2 regions of the Streptomyces corchorusii genome follow, and region 1 is predicted to be linked to the other one. Evidence: riboswitches for the same ligand, from Rfam matches in the RefSeq annotation. Region 1 holds a riboswitch; the other holds the start of a gene.
The links. Region 1 has a riboswitch for glycine ahead of gcvP (aminomethyl-transferring glycine dehydrogenase). Riboswitches for the same ligand answer to the same signal wherever they lie in the genome.

Region 1 (9,360 bases):
GACAAGCCCGGTGCCGCGACCGGCCCCCGCACGGGCCGACCACGGCGCCGCCGCGTCGGCACGGGGGGCCGGCGCGGAGTGCCGTTGCCGCTGCTGCTGCCGGGCGTGCTGGCCCTGGCGTTCCTGCTGCTGCCGCTGCTCGCCCTGCTCGTCCGCGCGCCGTGGCGCGGCCTGCCGGGCCGGCTGGCCGACGCGGAGGTGTGGCAGGCGCTCCAGCTGTCCCTGGTGAGCGCCACGGCGGCGACCGCCGTCAGCCTCGTCCTCGGTGTGCCGCTGGCCTGGCTGCTGGCCCGAACGGAGTTCCCCGGCCGGGGTCTCGTGCGCGCCCTGGTGACCCTGCCGCTGGTGCTGCCGCCGGTGGTCGGCGGTGTGGCCCTCCTGCTCGCCCTGGGCCGCAACGGCGTCATCGGCCGGTGGCTCGACGCGTGGTTCGGCATCACGCTGCCGTTCACCACCGCCGGGGTCGTGATCGCGGAGGCGTTCGTCGCGATGCCGTTCCTGGTGATCAGCGTGGAGGGCACGCTGCGCGCCGCCGACCCGCGGTACGAGGAGGCGGCGACCACGCTCGGCGCCTCTCGCTTCACCGCGTTCCGCCGGGTGACGCTTCCGCTGATCGCGCCCGGCATCGCGGCGGGCGCGGTGCTGGCCTGGGCCCGCGCGCTCGGTGAGTTCGGCGCGACGATCACGTTCGCGGGCAACTTCCCCGGCCGCACCCAGACCATGCCCCTGGCGGTCTACCTGGCCCTCCAGAACGACCCCGAGGCCGCCATCTCCCTCAGCCTGGTCCTGCTGACCGTGTCGATCGCGGTACTGGCGGGCCTCAGGGACCGCTGGATGACAACGTCATGACGACTCCCCGCCCCCAGGCCGCCGACGGCACCGAGCCCTCCCGGGACCCCGCGGCACCCACCGACCCCGCCCCGACCACGGACGGCACCGCCTCCGCACAGGAACCCGCCGCAGCCGCCGAAGGCGCTCCCGTCCCGCAGGGGCCACCCGGACCCGGCGGCGAGACCCGCACGGCCGGTGCGGGCGGGAACCCGGAGCCGGCCGGGGGCCGGCCGCGCACCACCGACCCGCAGCAGCCCTCCGGTCTCGACGCCCGCCTCGTCGTCGACCGCGGCGCCTTCCGCCTGGACGTGACCCTGAAAGCCGCTCCCGGCGAGGTCCTCGCCCTGCTGGGCCCCAACGGCGCCGGCAAGACCACCGCCCTGCGCGCCCTCGCCGGCCTCACCCCCCTCAGCGACGGTCACCTCCGCCTGGACGGCACCCCCCTGACCCGCACACCCGCGGAGTCCCGCCCGGTCGGCGTCGTCTTCCAGGACTACCTGCTCTTCCCCCACCTGTCCGCCCTGGACAACGTCGCCTTCGGCCCCCGCTGCCAGGGCGTGCGCAAGGCGGAGGCCCGCGCCCAGGCGGCGGCCTGGCTGGAGCGGATGGGTCTGACGGCCCACGCGGGCTCCAAGCCGCGCGGCCTGTCCGGCGGCCAGGCCCAGCGCGTGGCCCTCGCCCGCGCCCTGGCCACCCGTCCCCGGCTGCTGCTCCTGGACGAGCCGCTGGCGGCCCTGGACGCCCGTACCCGGCTGGAGGTCCGCGCACAGCTCCGGCGCCACCTGGCCGAGTTCGAGGCGGTCTCCGTGCTGGTCACCCACGACCCGCTGGACGCCATGGTGCTCGCGGACCGGCTGGTGGTCGTGGAGCACGGCCGGGTCGTCCAGGAGGGCACCCCCGCCGACATCGCCCGTCACCCGCGCACGGACTACATCGCGCGGCTCGTCGGCCTCAACCTCTACCGCGGACAGGCCGCGGGGCACACCGTACGGCTCGACACCGGGCCCGCGATCACGACCACGGAGGAGCTGTCGGGCCCGGCCTTCGTGGCCTTCCCGCCGTCCGCCGTGACCCTGTTCCGGGACCGGCCCTCCGGCGCCAGCGCCCGCAACCTGTGGCGCTGCGAGGTCGCCGGCCTGGAGACGTACGGCGATCAGATCCGCGCCGACCTCACCGGTGAGCTGCCGCTCGCGGCGGACCTGACGACGGTCGCCGCCGCCGAGCTGGACCTGCACCCGGGTGCACCGGTCTGGGCGACGGTCAAAGCGACGCAGACCCACGCATACCCGGCCTGAGCGGACCGGCCCTCTACGGTGGGTGCCCATGACCCTGAGCATCCGCAACCAGCTGCCCGGCACCGTCACCGAGGTGCGCCCGGGCGAAGTCATGGCGACCGTCAAAGTCCGGCTCACCGGCGGCCAGGACCTCACCGCGGCCGTCACCCTGGAAGCCGTCGAGCAGCTCGGCCTCGCCTTGGGTTCCCCGGTGACCGCCCTGGTGAAGGCGACGGAGGTCTCCCTGGCCGCCAACCGGGTCGAGGGTCTGTCGATCCGCAACCAGCTGCGGGGCACAGTCATCCGCCTCTCGCTCGGCGAGGCCATGGCCACCGTCCGGGTCGCCGTGGAAGGCGGCGAACTCACCGCCGCGATCACGAAGGACGCGGTCGGGGACCTCGGCCTGTTCGTGGGCTCCGACGTCGTCGCCCTGATCAAGGCGACGGAGGTCTCGCTGGCGACGGCGTAGGACATCGCGAAGGCCCCGCCCGGAGATCCGGGCGGGGCCTTCGTCAGCGGTTCGCTCAGTCCTCGTAGGCGTCCAGCGGCGGGCAGGAGCACACCAGGTTGCGGTCGCCGTAGGCCTGGTCGATGCGGCGCACCGGCGGCCAGTACTTGTCGGCGGCCGAGACACCGGCCGGGAAGACGGCCTCCTCGCGGCTGTAGGCGTGCGTCCACTCACCGCCGAGCGCGGCGGCGGTGTGCGGGGCGTTGCGCAGCGGGTTGTCCTCGGCGGGCCACGCGCCGGAGCCGACCTTGTCGATCTCCGCGCGGATGGCGATCATCGCATCGCAGAACCGGTCCAGCTCGGTCAGGTCCTCGGACTCGGTCGGCTCGATCATCAGCGTGCCGGCCACCGGGAAGGACATGGTCGGCGCGTGGAAGCCGTAGTCGATCAGGCGCTTGGCCACGTCGTCCACGCTCACGCCGGTCGCCTTGGTCAGCGGGCGCAGGTCGATGATGCACTCGTGCGCGACGAGGCCGCCGGGGCCGGTGTAGAGCACCGGGTAGTGCGGCTCCAGGCGCTTGGCGACGTAGTTCGCGGAGAGCACCGCGACCTGCGTGGCCCGCTTGAGGCCCTCGCCGCCCATCAGACGGACGTAGGCCCACGAGATCGGCAGGATGCCCGCGCTGCCCCACGGGGCGGCCGAGATCGGGCCCACGCCCGTCTGGGGGCCGGCCTCCGGCTGGAGCGGGTGGTTCGGCAGGTACGGCGCCAGGTGCGAGCGGACCGCGACCGGGCCGACGCCCGGGCCGCCGCCGCCGTGCGGGATGCAGAACGTCTTGTGCAGGTTCAGGTGGGAGACGTCACCGCCGAAGTGGCCGGGCTTGGCGAGGCCGACGAGCGCGTTGAGGTTGGCGCCGTCGACGTACACCTGGCCGCCCGCCTCGTGCACCTGGGCGCAGATGTCGGCGACGTGCTCCTCGAACACACCGTGCGTGGAGGGGTAGGTGATCATCAGCACCGCCAGCTCGTCGCGGTGCTGCTCGATCTTGGCGCGCAGGTCCTCGACGTCGATCTCGCCGTCCTCGGCGGTCTTGACGACGACGACCTTCATGCCGGCCATCACGGCGCTGGCCGCGTTGGTGCCGTGCGCGGAGGACGGGATGAGGCACACGGTGCGCTGCTCGTCGCCGTTGGCGCGGTGGTAGCCGCGTACGGCGAGCAGACCGGCCAGTTCGCCCTGGGAGCCGGCGTTCGGCTGGAGGGAGACCTTGTCGTAGCCGGTGACCTCGGCGAGGCGGTCCTCCAGCTCGTGGATGAGCGCGAGGTAGCCCTGGGCCTGCTCGACGGGTGCGAAGGGGTGCAGCTGCCCGAACTCGGGCCAGGTGACCGGCTCCATCTCGGTGGTCGCGTTGAGCTTCATGGTGCAGGAGCCCAGCGGGATCATGCCGCGGTCGAGCGCGTAGTCGCGGTCGGCCAGCTTGCGCAGGTAGCGCAGCATCGCGGTCTCGGAGCGGTGCTGGTGGAAGACCGGGTGGGTGAGGTAGGCGTCGGTGCGCAGCAGCGCCTCGGGCAGGGTGTCCTCGGCGGTCTCGTCCAGCGCCTCGATGTCGCCCTCGACACCGAAGGCGGCGAAGACGGCGGCCAGCTGGGCCCGGTTGGTGGTCTCGTCGCAGGCCGCCGAGACGTGGTCGGCGTCGACGAGGCGCAGGTTGACCCCGTTCTCCCGGGCGGCGGCGACGACCGCGGCGGCCTTGCCGGGCACCCGCGCGGTGAGGGTGTCGAAGTACGCGCCGTGCACGATCTCCACGCCACCGGCCTTCAGCCCCTCGGCGAGGATCGTGGCGTACCGGTGCGTGCGCCGGGCGATGGTCCGCAGGCCCTCCGGCCCGTGGTAGACGGCGTACATGCCGGCCATCACGGCGAGCAGCACCTGGGCGGTGCAGATGTTGCTGGTGGCCTTCTCGCGGCGGATGTGCTGCTCACGGGTCTGGAGCGCCAGGCGGTAGGCCTTGTTGCCGTCGACGTCGACGGAGACGCCGACGAGCCGGCCGGGGAGGCTGCGCGCGAACTTCTCGCGTACGGCCATGTAGCCGGCGTGCGGGCCGCCGAAGCCCATCGGCACACCGAAGCGCTGGGTCGTGCCGACGGCGATGTCCGCCCCGAGCTCGCCCGGCGAGGTCAGCAGGGTCAGCGCGAGCAGGTCGGCGGCGACCGTGACCAGGGCGCCCAGCTCGTGCGCCTGGTCGATGACGGGCTTGATGTCCCGTACGGCACCCGAGGCGCCCGGGTACTGGATCAGCACGCCGCTGATCTCGCGCTCGGCGATGTCCGCCGGGATGCCGTCGCCGAGGTCGGCGACGACGACCTCGACGCCGGTCGGCTCGGCGCGGGTCTGGATCACGGCGATGGTCTGCGGCAGCGCGTCCGCGTCGACCAGGAACAGGCCCTTCTTGTTCTTGCCCATGCGCAGGGAGAGCGCCATGGCCTCGGCGGCGGCGGTGCCCTCGTCCAGCAGGGAGGCGCCGGAGGTGGGCAGACCGGTCAGCTCGGCGACCATCGTCTGGAAGTTCAGCAGGGCCTCCAGGCGGCCCTGGGAGATCTCCGGCTGGTACGGCGTGTAGGCCGTGTACCAGGCCGGGTTCTCCATGACGTTGCGCAGGACGACGGGGGGCGTGAAGGTGCCGTAGTAGCCCAGGCCGATCATGGAGCCGAGGACCTGGTTGCGGTCGGCGAGCGAGCGCAGCTCGGCGAGCACCTCGGCCTCGGTGCGGGCGCCCGGCAGGTCCAGGGCGTCGGCATTCTTGATCACATCCGGCACCGCGGCGGCGGTCAGCTCGTCGAGCGAGCCGTACCCGACCTGCGCGAGCATCTTGGCCCGCGCCTCCTGGTCGGGCCCGATGTGGCGCTGCTCGAACGGGGTGCCCGCTTCGAGTTCGGAGAGCGGAATGCGATGGGCGGTCATTGCGGAGGCCTCCTGGTCTGACGCGACCTGCGAGGGGCACCACGGCGCGGGTACCCCGACGGCCTCCCCCTCTGTCATCTCGACCTGAGAGCTTCACCGGACGCCCGTGGGCACCGGCTTTCCCCGTCGGTGAGAGCGGAAGCCGTCGACATCCGCCCTGCTTTCCAGAGTGACCTCGTCCGTGCGGTACGTGAGCCTGAGAGATTCCGGGGAGGATTTGCTCCTTCGGCGCCTCCGAGGTGGTCGGAGGACTCTCCCGCACGGGGTCGACAGCCGCTGTCAGCCTACCAGCGAGGTCAACACCGGGGCCTTCGAGTGGCCGCCTCCTTGAATGTGCTCTTTTGTAGTGCTTACGGATGAGTTGCGACCACGTGGAGGGAGAGGGACCGTGCAGACCGACATCGATCCACGCAACCTGATCGGCCGCAAGGCGTTCGACCGCAATGGCACCAAGATCGGCACCATCGACGAGGTGTACCTGGACGACGCGACCGGCGTGCCCGAATGGGCGGCCATACGCACCGGCCTGTTCTCCCGGGACGCCTTCGTGCCGCTGGAGCCCAGCGAACTCGTCGAGGGCACCCTGCACGTCCCCTTCGACCGCTCCCTCATCAAGGACGCCCCCGACTTCGGCGTGGGCCGCCACCTCTCCCCCGAACAGGAGCTCCAGCTCTACCACCACTACGGCCTCGACGTGGCCTCACCCCCCAAGGTCCCGGACCGCGACTTCGGCAAGCTGGCGGGGTCGGAGGAGGCCTGAGCCGCGAGGTCCTCCGGGGGCCGGGACGGAGCCGTGCGACGGCCGCGGTCGGGCGGACCGGGACGTTCGGCCGGGTGGGAGGAATCCGGGACCAACGGCAGCGGATCGGCGGACTCCAGCGCGGGATCGTCGGAGAAGAACGTCCGCACCCGCCCCGGAGGGGAGTGCGGCGTCTCGAACCGCACGGTCACCCGCCCCAGCCCGCTCCCCTGCACCCACCCGTGCCCGTGCTCCGCGTGCCGCACGTCCTGTCCGGCCCGCCACTGCCGCTCGACCGGCTCCGCCCGCTCCACGACAGCCTCCACCGCATCCTTCTCCGGCTCCTTCGCCGCGGGCACGGGTATCGCCTGCGCGAACAGGTCCTCCTGCGTGTAGTCGGCGAGCCCGGACACCCCCACCCCGAGCAGCCGCACCCCGCCCGTGGTGTCCACGGAGTCCAGCAGTCGCGCCGCCGCCTCGCGGATGACCACGGGGTCGTCCGTGGGCCCCCTGAGCGTCTCGGAGCGGGTCAGGGTGGAGAAGTCGTACCGCCGCACCTTCAGCACGATGGTCCGCCCGGACAGCCCGGCCTGGCGCAGCCGCCCCACACACCGGTCGGCCAGCCGCTGCACCTCCAGACCGACCCGCAGCCGGTCGTGGATGTCCACGTCGTACGTGTCCTCCACCGACACCGACTTGGTCTCCCGCTCGGCCACCACGGGCCGCTCGTCCCGGGCCAGGGCCATGGCGTACAGCGCGTGCCCGTGCGCCTTGCCGAGCAGCCGGACCAGCTCGTCCTCGCCGGCCTCCGCCAGTTCCTCCACCGTGGTGATCCCGGCCCGGCGCAGATGGTCCCCGGTGGCCGGTCCGACCCCCGGCAGGGTGCGCACCGGCATCGGCGCCAGCAGCGCCCGCTCCGTGCCCGGCTCGATCAGCCGCAGGCCGTCCGGCTTGGCCTGCTCGGAGGCGATCTTCGCGAGCATCTTGGAGGCGGCGAGCCCCACCGATCCAGTGAGCCCGGTGACCGCCCGGATGTCCGCGCGCAGCTTCTCCCCGGCCCGCCGCGCCGACTCCCCGTCCCAGGCCGCTCCCCCGGCCTCCAGGTCCACGAACGCCTCGTCCAGGCTCAGCGGCTCCACCAGCGGTGACAGCTCCCGCAGCAGCGCCATCACCTGCTCGCTGATCGTCCGGTACAGGGTGAAGCGCGGCACCAGGTACGCGGCGTTGGGTGCCAGCCGGCGCGCCTGGGACATGGGCATCGCCGAGTGGACCCCGAACACCCGTGCCTCGTACGACGCGGTCGCCACCACCCCGCGCGGTCCGAGCCCGCCCACGACCACCGCTTTCCCGCGCAGGCTCGGCTTGGACGCCTGCTCCACCGAGGCGAAGAAGGCATCCATGTCGAGATGCAGGATCGTGGGCGCGTTTCTCACATCTCCGATGCTGCACCACGGCACTGACAACGCCGTGCGGCCGGGGCGCCCCGCGAGAGGGCCGGCGGCCGGAGCCGGAGGTCAGACCGCCCGGTTGCGGCGCCGCGCCAGCTCGTCCGCGGGGTTGTGCCCGACCAGGGTCTCGCCGGTGTCGATGCGCTCGCCGTGCAGCTGGGAGAGGGCGCTTTCCACGTCCCGCCACACCACGCCGACAGCGATCCCGAAGATGCCCTGACCGCCCTGGAGCAGGGCGTGCACCTCGTCCGGCGAGGTGCACTCGTACACGGTCGCGCCGTCGCTCATCAGGGTCATCCGCTCCAGGTCGCGGAAACCGCGTTCCCTGAGGTGCTGGACGGCCGTGCGGATGTTCTGCAAGGACACCCCGGTGTCCAGGAACCGCTTCACGATCTTCAGGACGACGACGTCCCGGAAGCTGTACAGACGCTGGGTGCCCGACCCGTAGGCGGGCCGTACGCTGGGCTCGACCAGACCGGTGCGGGCCCAGTAGTCGAGCTGCCGGTAGGTGATGCCGGCAGCCGCGCAGGCCGTGGGCCCGCGGTAGCCGATCTCCTCGGACGCCATGGACGCCACCCCTCCGCCGTTCGGCACCGCCGTCGGCAGCTGCGGAGCGTGCTCCACCGCGCTGCCGGGATGGGCATGACCCCCGCCTGAGCGCGGTCGCGAGCTCGGGGGCGGGTACGGACCGCTCTCCCCGAAACCGCGTCCGGGGGCACCCCCAGCCGTACCGTCGCCGCTGGTTCTCACGCCGACCTCCGTCCTTGACCTGCCTTCTCGACGGTAGGCAGTCACCAGGGGTGCGTCAACGATCGCCACACTCGGCACGCCGAGTGATAATCACCCAAGGAGTGGTTTCCCGTGTCCCACCGCGGGGAAAGGCTAGCCGAATGCGCTGACGGGGGGCCGTAGGACGCTCTCACTGGCCGGGGGCAATTGCCGGGGCGAGGGCCGTGCGGGGCCGCCGTCCGCCCCGGTGGACCACCGGGGCGGACGGGCCGGTCCCAGGGCTCACTGGCTGCTGGTGCCGAAGTCCTCGGGCGAGATCTGGTCGAGGAACTCGCGGAACTTCTCCACCTCGTCCTCCTGCTCGTCCGGAATGGCGATGCCGGCGTCGTCCAGCACCGTGTCACTGCCGTAGATCGGCGTCCCGGTGCGCAGGGCTAGCGCTATGGCATCGGAGGGGCGGGCGCTGACCTCGACCCCGCTGGCGAACACCAGCTCCGCGTAGAAGACACCTTCCCGCAGATCGGTGATGCGCACTTCGGTCAGCTCCTGGCCGACGGCCTCCAGCACGTCCTTGAACAGGTCGTGGGTCAGCGGTCGCGCGGGGGCCATGCCCTGCTGGGCGAAGGCGATCGCCGTCGCCTCCCCCGGCCCGATCCAGATGGGGAGGTAACGGTCGCCTCCCACTTCGCGCAGGAGCACGATCGGTTGGTTGGAGGGCATTTCGACCCGGACACCTACGACATCGAGCTCGTTCACACAGCAACCCTAGGCCGTGCCCGGGACGTTTGGGTAGTCGGGCCGGGAACAGGTGCCCGATCCGGCCGCTCCACGGCCCGCCGGATCAGGGCAGCCGCACACCGAGAGCGGTCTTCACCAGGGCCGCGTGCAGCTTCACCGTCAGGGCCGCCAGCTCCTTCGTACGGGCCTCG
Region 2 (9,360 bases), on a different contig from region 1:
AGTACTTGCCCGACGGGTACTGCTTCAGGCTGGCGTTGATGCCGACCTTCTTCAGCGAGTTGATGATCGCCGTGGCGGCGTCGATCTCCTGCGGACGGTCCGAACGGGCCGAGATGTTCGTCGAGATCGAGGACTTGCCGCAGGCCTTCAGCTGCTCCTTGGCCTTGGCGGCGTCACCCTTGCTGCCGGAGGTGGCGTAGACGTCGGACTTGCTGTAGCCCGGGATGTCCGGCGGCAGCACGGTGGAGGCGACGTCACCGCGGATCGGGCCGCCCTCGGCGGTCTGCACCGAGACCTTGTCGATCGCGTACTGGACGGCCTTGCGGCACTCGACCTTGTCGAACGGCTTCACCTTGGTGTTGATCGCCATGTAGACCAGGCGGCCACCGTAGGTGTTGTCCGTGTTGGCCTTCTTGGCGGGGTCGGTGAGGACGTCGGCCTGGGTCGAGGCCTGGACGCCGGTGCCGGCCAGGTCGATGGCGTCGCCCGCCATGACGTCCTGGTCGATCTTCTCCGGGTTGACCTTCAGGTTGACGACGATCTTGTCCGGCAGCTGCTTGCGCAGCGGGTCGGTCTTCGCGTCCCAGTTCTCGTTGCGCACGAGGACGGCCTGCTTGCCGTCGTCGTAGCTCTGGAACTTGTAGGAGCCGGAGGACACGATGTGCTTGACGTAGTCGACGCCGGTGTCCTTGGCCTTGGGCACCGGGGCCGTCTGCGGGGCGGCGACCAGGTAGTCGAACTCCTGGAAGGCCTGCTTCAGGTGGAAGACGATCGTGGTGTCGTCCGGCGTCTGGATGGAGGACAGGCCCTTGTCGCTCTTGTCCTTGTACGGGCCCTTGTACTTGTCGCCGCCGGCCAGGAACTGCTGGAAGTAGTTCGGGCCGAGGGAGAGCACGTCACGCGCGAAGTTCGAGCGCTCGACGGCGTACTTGACGTCCTTCGAGGTGATCGGCGAGCCGTCCTCGTACTTCAGGCCCGAACGCAGCTTGTACGTCCAGGTCTTGCCGCCGTCGCTCGGGACGCCCTTGCTCGCGGCGAGGTCCGGGACCAGGGTGTTGCCCTCCTGGCCGGCGCCCGGCTTGAAGGTCATCAGCGGGCGGGCCCACAGCCGGCTGAGGTTGTACATGTAGGCGTAGTACGTGTTGCCCGGGTCGAAGGAGTCCGGCACGTCGGCCATCTCGTAGGTGACCGTGCCGCCCTTCTTGTCGGACACGTTCACGATGCCCTTGGTCGCGGCGTTGGCACCGGCCGACTTGGTGTTGCCGTTCTCGTTCTTGTTGTCATCGGCCTTGCTGCAACCCGCAAGAAACAGGCTGGCGGAGCCGATGGCCGCGATCGCGGCCAGCGCTGACCTTCGCATGATGGGCGCTTTCCCCTCCATTGTTGGAAACTTTTCGGGCTCTCCGCGGCAGGCGTCAGCGGCTGCGCGGGTCGAGAGCATCGCGGAGACCGTCACCCAGCAGGTTGAAGGCCAGGACGGTCACGAAGATGGCGAGACCGGGGACGATCATGTACTGGGGATCGACCTTGTAGTAGGTGACCGCCTCACGGAGCATGCCGCCCCAGGACGCCTGCGGGGGCTGGATGCCGACGCCGAGGAAGCTGAGGGACGCCTCGAAGAGGATGTTGGTCGGGATGAGCAGCGTCGAGTAGACGATGATCGGGCCGACCAGGTTGGGCATCAGCTCCCGGAACAGGATGTACGGGGCCTTGGCGCCCATGCCCCGGGAGGCGTCCACGAACTCGCGCTCACGCAGGGCGAGGGTCTGGCCTCGCACGATCCGGCCCAGGTAGGGCCAGTTGAAGAAGCCGATGACGAAGATCAGCACGCTCAGGTGGAGCGGCAGCCCGTTGAGACCGAACGCGCCGCCCTGGAGGGTGGCGGAGATGGCGATCGCAAAGAGCAGGAGGGGGAAGGCGAGGAACGTGTCCATCAGCCGGCTGATGACCGAGTCGACCCGCCCGCCGTAGTAGCCCGCGACGACGCCCATGATCGCGCCGATGACGTTGGACAGGATCGTCGCGCCGAACGCCACCACCAGCGACACCCAGGAGCCCTCCAGGATGCGGGTGGCGATGTCACGGCCGAACTTGGGGTCCACGCCGAGCGGGTGATCGAGGCTCATGCCGCCCCAGCCGCCCGAGGGCAGCGAGGTGTCGGGCGTGATCAGGTCCTGGTGGAAGGCGTTGGGGTCGAGGCCGAAGAGGGCCTGGATGGGGCGGGAGAGGATCGCGAGAAGGATCAGCAGGATCACGACGACGCCGCCCGCGACGGCGACCTTGTCCTTCTTGAACCGGGTCCAGGCGATCTGGCCCAGGGAACGACCCTCGATCTGCCCCTTACCGGCACCCTCCAGCACAGCCTCCGGCTGTGCCTCGGCTGCCGCCCCGGTGGTCTCGATCGGTGCGGTCACGGTGAGCGACCCCTCTCGCCGGTGGTGACCGGCCTGCGCTGCCGCGGATTGCGGCTTTGTCGACTTGCCATCGAGCATGAGGTCTCGACCTCATGTCTGAGTCGGGAGTCTTCAGCGTCTTTGCGATCACCCGCCAGAGCTGACGGCGAAAGTATGCGCAACCGTGATGCAGTCCAGGGGATTCCGTTATCCGATCAGTGGGTAACGGGTATCGGACGCGGGCCAGTTGGGGCAGAACGGTGAATCTACGCGGTTCGGGGCGATCAGGCGATGTCTACGCGCGCAGAAGTGTGTCGTCCGTGTAAATTCTGCGACCCGGCGTCAAAACCCCTGTCACTCCGCTTGGTTGTCAGTAACCGCCGTGCACCGGTGGGTAGCCGTACCCGCCGGCCGGGGCCTGCGGCGGGACCGGTGCCTGGAGCTGGGGCTGCGGCACGGGGGCGTGCGCCTCGCGGTCGTAGAACGGGCGCGCGTTGGCCCGCATCCACATCACCACCGGGTCGTAGCCGTCCGTCATCGCGACCGTCGACACCGGCAGCCCCTCCGGGACCGCGCCGATGGACTGCTGCATCATCGCGCGCACCGAGTCGACCGCGGCGGGCGAGGTCTCGTAGACGTCCAGGCCGATGGCGAGATACGGCGCCCCGAGCGCGGGCTGGACCCAGGCGCGGCGCAGCGAGCGCAGCGCGGGGGTGCGGTGCGCGTTCTGCGCGAGGAGGGCGTAGAACTGCGGGATCTCGATGCCGGGCTCCGACAGGCGCAGCGGGCCGGCGGGCTGGCGGTCCAGACCGGTGGCGATGCGGCGCAGGTCCAGCCAGGGGATGCCGACTCCGCCGCCCGGGGCGTGCGGATTGAGCCAGAGGCCGTAGTGGTCGGGGTAGAGGGTGCGGGCCACGTCCAGGCCGTCGACCACTTCGTACGAGCGGTTCCAGCCGCTGGCCGACAGTTCCTGGGCGGAGGTGACGCAGGGGGCGTAGTGGGAGCCGTCCACCTCCATGTCCCCGTACTGGGCGTCCGGGGAGCCGGCCTGGCCGTGCCACAGGAGCATCCAGATCTGGCCGGAGGAGGGGGTGGCGAGGGCGCGGAGCAGGGCCTCGTAGGCGTCGTAGCGTCCCGGGGTGACCTGGCGCAGCATGTGCTCGACGCTGCCGCTGTGGCTCGCGCTCACCTGTTGTACCGGCCCTTCTACTCCGTGCCCCGCGTTTGGAGACAGCTTAAGCGCCCAGTGGCTCGGGGCCTTCTGTTCGTGCGCGGGTGCGGGTGGTGGTGGGTTCCCGCGCGGCGCCCCGCGCCCCCTGCGCCGGCCTGATCCAAACGAAGGACCCTAGTGGCCGTACTGGTAGAAGGGCCGGACGTTCGTTTTCAGCCAGTCGGAGACCGGGTCCTCGGCCACGTCCATGAGGATCAGGTTGACCGGCCACTTGACCGGGACCCGGCCGAGGGCCCTGCCGAGGGCGTCCAGGGGCAGCGTCCGGATGTCGCCCTCCCACTGGGAGAGTTCCACGCCCACGAACATCACCGGGTCGGCCGTCTCGATGGCGGCCAGGCAGCGGCGGGCGGTGAGGACCACGCCGGTCTCGGCGAACTCGGCGGAGGCCGCGGAGAGGAAGTCGACCGGATCGTCCTGCCAGTCGGGCTCGAAGAGGCGGACCCGGCCGCCGGCGTTGGGCCCGTCGAGCGGGGTGCGGCCGGCGCGGCACAGCTCGGCCACGGCGCCGGGCGGCAGCGGGATGCCGACCACACCGCCCGGGTTCACCGCGATGCCCGCCTGCGGCGGCAGGCCGCGCGCGAACTCCACGGCGGGGGCGATGGTGTACGACATGTGGGGACCGGCCGCCTGGCGCAGCTGCTCCTCGGAGCTGAACACCGGGACGTACACCTGGCCGTCGATCTCCATCGTGGGCAGGTCCAGCGGCCCGCTGTGCGGGCCACCGCCGTTGGGCAGCGGTATCCACAGGAAGCTGCGGCCGATGACCTCGATGATCCGGTCGCCCGCCGAGGGGATGCCGAGGGAGGCCGACAGCACCTCCTCCAGCTCGTTGCCGGGCCAACCGCCGTGCGGGTGGGGGTGCGCCTGTGCCGGGAAGTCCGCTGGGATGTCCGCCGGGAAGTCCATCTGCCTACCGCCTGCTGGGAACCACTGCTGTGAGCAAGAAGGCTAGCGGGTGGCTGTGACAGTGCCTCACCGAACGAAGCCGACCCGGCTGAGGACGTCCGCCGCGTCCCGGTCCAGCAGCACCGCCGCCCCGCAGCCGGCGGGCAGCGCCCCCTTCTCCACCGCGCGCAGCAGCCGGGCGGTCGTACGGCGGTGGCGGCGGAAGGCGTAGCGGGAGACGCCCCGGCCGCGCTCGCGCTGGCCCGCCCAGGCGGTCTCGGGGCTGACGTCGAGCAGGAGCAGATGCAGGGTGGCGCCGCGGCGCCGGGCCTCGCGGGCCAGCCAGGCGCGCACCCAGGGCTGGGTGCCGCAGTCGTGCACGACGACGCCCTCGCCGGTGCGCAGGGCCCTGCGCAGCGCGGCGTAGTGGGCGAGGCGGACCAGGGGGCGGTAGAGCGCGTACGGGACGGAGCGGGGGACGCGGGCGTCCCAGCGGTCCCGGGTGTCCTGGGAGTCGACGCGGTGGCCGGTGACCGCGCGGTGCATCAGGGTGGACTTGCCGCTGCCGGGCAGACCGGTGATCACCACCAGGTCGCGGGGGCCGAAGAGCAGGGCGTGCGGGCTGCGGCCCGCGCGGTCGCGCAGGTCGCGGACGACCGGGGCGGGACCGTCCGCGCGGCGCCCGCGGGCCTGGGCGGAGGGCCGTCCCGGCACCGCGATGCCGGCGTCGGTGGCGTAGGCCGATGTCCTGTTCACCGTGATCGTCCTCCCCAGTGGGCTTGGTCATCCCCATGCCCGTTCTCTGTAAAGAGAAGGTAATGGGCAACGGTAGGAGGTACGTGTGCGTTCTGCCACAGCTCGGTCACAAGGAGCGCGCTCTGGATGGGCGGGGAGCGGCGTGCAATGATGTGCCCGCCAACTGCATACCGGCCGCTTGAATCCGCGCGGGAGAGTTCCCAGCCCCGGGCTGGGACGCCGAAGGAGCAAGTCCCTCCCTTGAATCTCTCAGGCCCCGTTACCGCGCGGGCGAGGCACATCTGAAAAGCGGGCCGCTGTGTCAGTGGCTCCACCCAAGGTGCAAGCCCTGATCGTCCCTGTGGCGGTCGTGGCGAACCTCTCAGGTTCCGATGACAGATGGGGAGGAACGTTCCTCGCCTGTCCGCTCGCCTTGGGAGACGACCGTCCGATGAGCAGCACTGAACTCCGCCACACCGCGCTCGATGCCGTACATCGCGCGCTCGGTGCGACGATGACCGACTTCGCGGGCTGGGACATGCCCCTGCGCTACGGCTCCGAGCGCGACGAGCACCTCGCCGTGCGGACCCGGGCCGGTCTCTTCGACCTCTCCCACATGGGCGAGATCACCGTCACCGGCGACCAGGCAGCCGCGGTCCTGAACCACGCCCTGGTCGGCGACATCGCCTCCGTCGGCGTCGGCCGCGCCCGCTACACCATGATCTGCCAGGCCGACGGCGGCATCCTGGACGACCTGATCGTCTACCGGCTCGCCGAGACCGAGTACATGGTCGTGGCCAACGCCTCCAACGCCCAGGTGGTGCTGGACGCCCTGACCGAGCGCGCCGAGGGCTTCGACGCCGAGGTCCGGGACGACCGGGACGCCTACGCGCTGATCGCCGTGCAGGGCCCGGAGTCCCCCGGCATCCTGAAGTCCCTCACCGACGCCGACCTCGACGGCCTGAAGTACTACGCCGGCCTGCCCGGCACGGTCGCCGGCGTCCCGGCGCTGATCGCCCGCACGGGTTACACCGGCGAGGACGGCTTCGAGCTGTTCGTGCGGCCCGAGCACGCGGTCGAGCTGTGGCAGGCGCTCACCAAGGCCGGCGAGGGCGCCGGGCTCGTCCCGTGCGGGCTGTCCTGCCGGGACACCCTGCGCCTGGAGGCGGGCATGCCGCTGTACGGGCACGAGCTGACCACCTCCCTCACCCCCTTCGACGCCGGGCTCGGCCGCGTGGTCAAGTTCGAGAAGGAGGGCGACTTCGTCGGGCGCGAGGCGCTCACCGAGGCCGCCGCCCGGGCCCAGGAGAACCCGCCGCGGGTCCTGGTCGGCCTGGTCGCCGAGGGCCGCCGGGTGCCGCGCGCCGGGTACGCCGTCGTCGCCGGCGGCGAGGTGATCGGCGAGGTCACCTCCGGCGCTCCCTCCCCCACCCTGGGCAAGCCGATCGCCATGGCCTACGTCGACGCCGCGCACGCGGCGCCGGGCACCGAGGGCGTCGGCGTGGACATCCGGGGCACCCACGAGCCGTACCAGGTCGTGGCACTGCCGTTCTACAAGCGCCGGAAGTAGACACCGGCCGCGGTCGCGCCCGCCCGGGGACCCCGGTCCCGTGGCCGGGGCGTGACTCTGCGCACATTCCCCCGCTCACCAGCGGTTTCCTTAGTCACCCCGTCATCAGCACCCTCGCGCGTACAGGAGAATTCAGGCCATGAGCAACCCCCAGCAGCTGCGCTACAGCAAGGAGCACGAGTGGCTGTCGGCCGCCGAGGACGGCGTCGCGACGGTCGGCATCACGGAGCACGCGGCCAACGCGCTCGGTGACGTCGTCTTCGTCCAGCTCCCCGAGGTCGGCTCCACGGTGTCCGCGGGCGAGACCTGCGGCGAGCTGGAGTCGACGAAGTCGGTGTCCGACCTGTACTCCCCGGTCACCGGTGAGGTCACCGAGGTCAACGAGGACGTCGTCAACGACCCGTCGCTGGTGAACTCCGCCCCCTTCGAGGGTGGCTGGCTGTTCAAAGTACGCGTCGCGGAGGAGCCGGCCGACCTGCTCTCCGCCGACGAGTACACCGCCTTTTCCGCCGGCTGAGGAGTCGTAGCCGTATGACTGTCCTGAACACGCCCCTGCACGAGCTGGACCCGGAGATCGCCGCCGCGGTCGACGCCGAGCTGCGCCGTCAGCAGTCGACCCTGGAGATGATCGCCTCCGAGAACTTCGCGCCGCTCGCGGTGATGGAGGCCCAGGGCTCGGTCCTGACGAACAAGTACGCCGAGGGCTACCCGGGCCGCCGCTACTACGGCGGCTGCGAGCACGTCGACGTCGCCGAGCAGATCGCCATCGACCGGGTCAAGGAGCTGTTCGGCGCCGAGTACGCCAATGTGCAGCCCCACTCCGGCGCCTCCGCGAACCAGGCGGCCCTCTTCGCGCTGGCCCAGCCCGGGGACACCATCCTCGGCCTGGACCTGGCGCACGGCGGCCACCTGACCCACGGCATGCGGCTGAACTTCTCCGGCAAGCAGTTCGACGTGGTCGCCTACCACGTGGACGCCGAGACCGGCCTGGTCGACATGGCCGAGGTCGAGCGGCTCGCCAAGGAGCACCGCCCCAAGGTGATCATCGCGGGCTGGTCGGCGTACCCGCGGCAGCTGGACTTCGCCGAGTTCCGCCGGATCGCCGACGAGGCCGGCGCGTACCTGTGGGTCGACATGGCGCACTTCGCGGGCCTGGTCGCGGCCGGTCTGCACGAGAACCCGGTGCCGTACGCCGACGTGGTCACCTCCACCACCCACAAGACGCTGGGCGGCCCCCGCGGCGGCATCATCCTCGCCAAGAAGGACTTCGCGAAGAAGCTGAACTCGTCCGTCTTCCCGGGCTTCCAGGGCGGTCCCCTGGAGCACGTGATCGCGGCCAAGGCGGTGTCCTTCAAGGTCGCGGCCTCGGAGGAGTTCAAGGAGCGCCAGCGTCGTACGGTGGAGGGTGCCCGCATCCTCGCCGAGCGCCTGACGGCCCCGGACGCCCGCGAGGCCGGCGTGAACGTGCTGTCCGGCGGCACGGACGTGCACCTGATCCTGGTGGACCTGCGCGCGTCCGAGCTGGACGGGCAGCAGGCCGAGGACCGGCTCCACGAGGTCGGCATCACGGTCAACCGCAACGCCGTCCCGAACGACCCGCGCCCGCCGATGGTCACCTCGGGTCTGCGCATCGGTACGCCGGCCCTGGCGACCCGCGGCTTCGCGGCCGAGGACTTCGCCGAGGTCGCGGACGTGATCGCCGAGGCGCTGAAGCCGTCCTACGACGCCGAGGCCCTCAAGGCGCGCGTGAAGGCGCTCGCCGACAAGCACCCGCTGTACCCGGGCCTGAACAAGTAAGTCCCCGGTGGGGCACCCGCACCGGGTGCCCCACCACCCCCCTGCTGTCTTGAGGAGTGACCGTGGCCATCTCGGTCTTCGACCTGTTCTCGATCGGCATCGGTCCGTCCAGCTCCCACACGGTCGGCCCGATGCGCGCGGCGCGGATGTTCGCCCGCCGCCTGCGCAACGAGGGCCTCCTGGAGCAGGCCGCCGCCGTCCGCGCGGAGCTCTACGGCTCCCTGGGCGCGACCGGCCACGGCCACGGCACCCCGAAGGCCGTCCTGCTCGGCCTGTGCGGGGACTCGCCGCGCACGGTGGACGTGGAGACGGCGGACGCGCGCGTGGAGGCGATCAAGGCGGAGGGGCGGATCCGGCTCCTGGGCGAGCACGAGATCGCCTTCGACTTCGACCGGGACCTCGTGCTGCACCGCCGCAAGGCCCTGCCGTACCACGCCAACGGCATGACGCTGTGGGCCCACGACGCCGACGGCAAGGAGCTGCTCTCCAAGACGTACTACTCGGTGGGCGGCGGCTTCGTCGTCGACGAGGACGCGGTGGGCGCGGACCGGATCAAGCTGGACGACACGGTCCTGAAGTACCCGTTCCGCACGGGCGACGAGCTGCTGCGCCTGACGAAGGAGACGGGCCTGTCGATCTCCTCGCTGATGCTGGAGAACGAGCGGGCCTGGCGCTCCGAGGAGGAGATCCGGGCGGGCCTGCTGGAGATCTGGCGGGTGATGCGCGCGTGCGTGGAGCGCGGCATGTCC

Region 2: it holds a riboswitch for glycine, as region 1 does, so the genes downstream of both, gcvT (glycine cleavage system aminomethyltransferase GcvT) here and gcvP (aminomethyl-transferring glycine dehydrogenase) in region 1, are expected to answer to the same signal.

The regions. Positions count from the first base shown of each region.
Region 1 is NZ_KQ948364.1:7,279-16,638, reverse strand. It holds gene modB (molybdate ABC transporter permease subunit) at 1-849, shown strand, start outside; gene AQJ11_RS31485 (ABC transporter ATP-binding protein) at 846-2,126, shown strand; gene AQJ11_RS31480 (TOBE domain-containing protein) at 2,155-2,574, shown strand; gene gcvP (aminomethyl-transferring glycine dehydrogenase) at 2,630-5,515, opposite strand; glycine riboswitch at 5,690-5,784, opposite strand; gene AQJ11_RS31470 (PRC-barrel domain-containing protein) at 5,904-6,275, shown strand; gene AQJ11_RS31465 (DNA polymerase IV) at 6,197-7,687, opposite strand; gene AQJ11_RS31460 (MerR family transcriptional regulator) at 7,769-8,452, opposite strand; gene AQJ11_RS31455 (bifunctional nuclease family protein) at 8,714-9,187, opposite strand; gene ftsR (transcriptional regulator FtsR) at 9,273-9,360, opposite strand, start outside.
Region 2 is NZ_KQ948358.1:310,978-320,337, forward strand. It holds gene AQJ11_RS22475 (ABC transporter substrate-binding protein) at 1-1,360, opposite strand, end outside; gene AQJ11_RS22480 (ABC transporter permease) at 1,416-2,414, opposite strand; gene AQJ11_RS22485 (enhanced serine sensitivity protein SseB C-terminal domain-containing protein) at 2,764-3,549, opposite strand; gene AQJ11_RS22490 (enhanced serine sensitivity protein SseB) at 3,739-4,530, opposite strand; gene AQJ11_RS22495 (AAA family ATPase) at 4,597-5,265, opposite strand; glycine riboswitch at 5,445-5,540, shown strand; glycine riboswitch at 5,541-5,653, shown strand; gene gcvT (glycine cleavage system aminomethyltransferase GcvT) at 5,696-6,814, shown strand; gene gcvH (glycine cleavage system protein GcvH) at 6,954-7,331, shown strand; gene glyA (serine hydroxymethyltransferase) at 7,346-8,611, shown strand; gene AQJ11_RS22515 (L-serine ammonia-lyase) at 8,674-9,360, shown strand, end outside.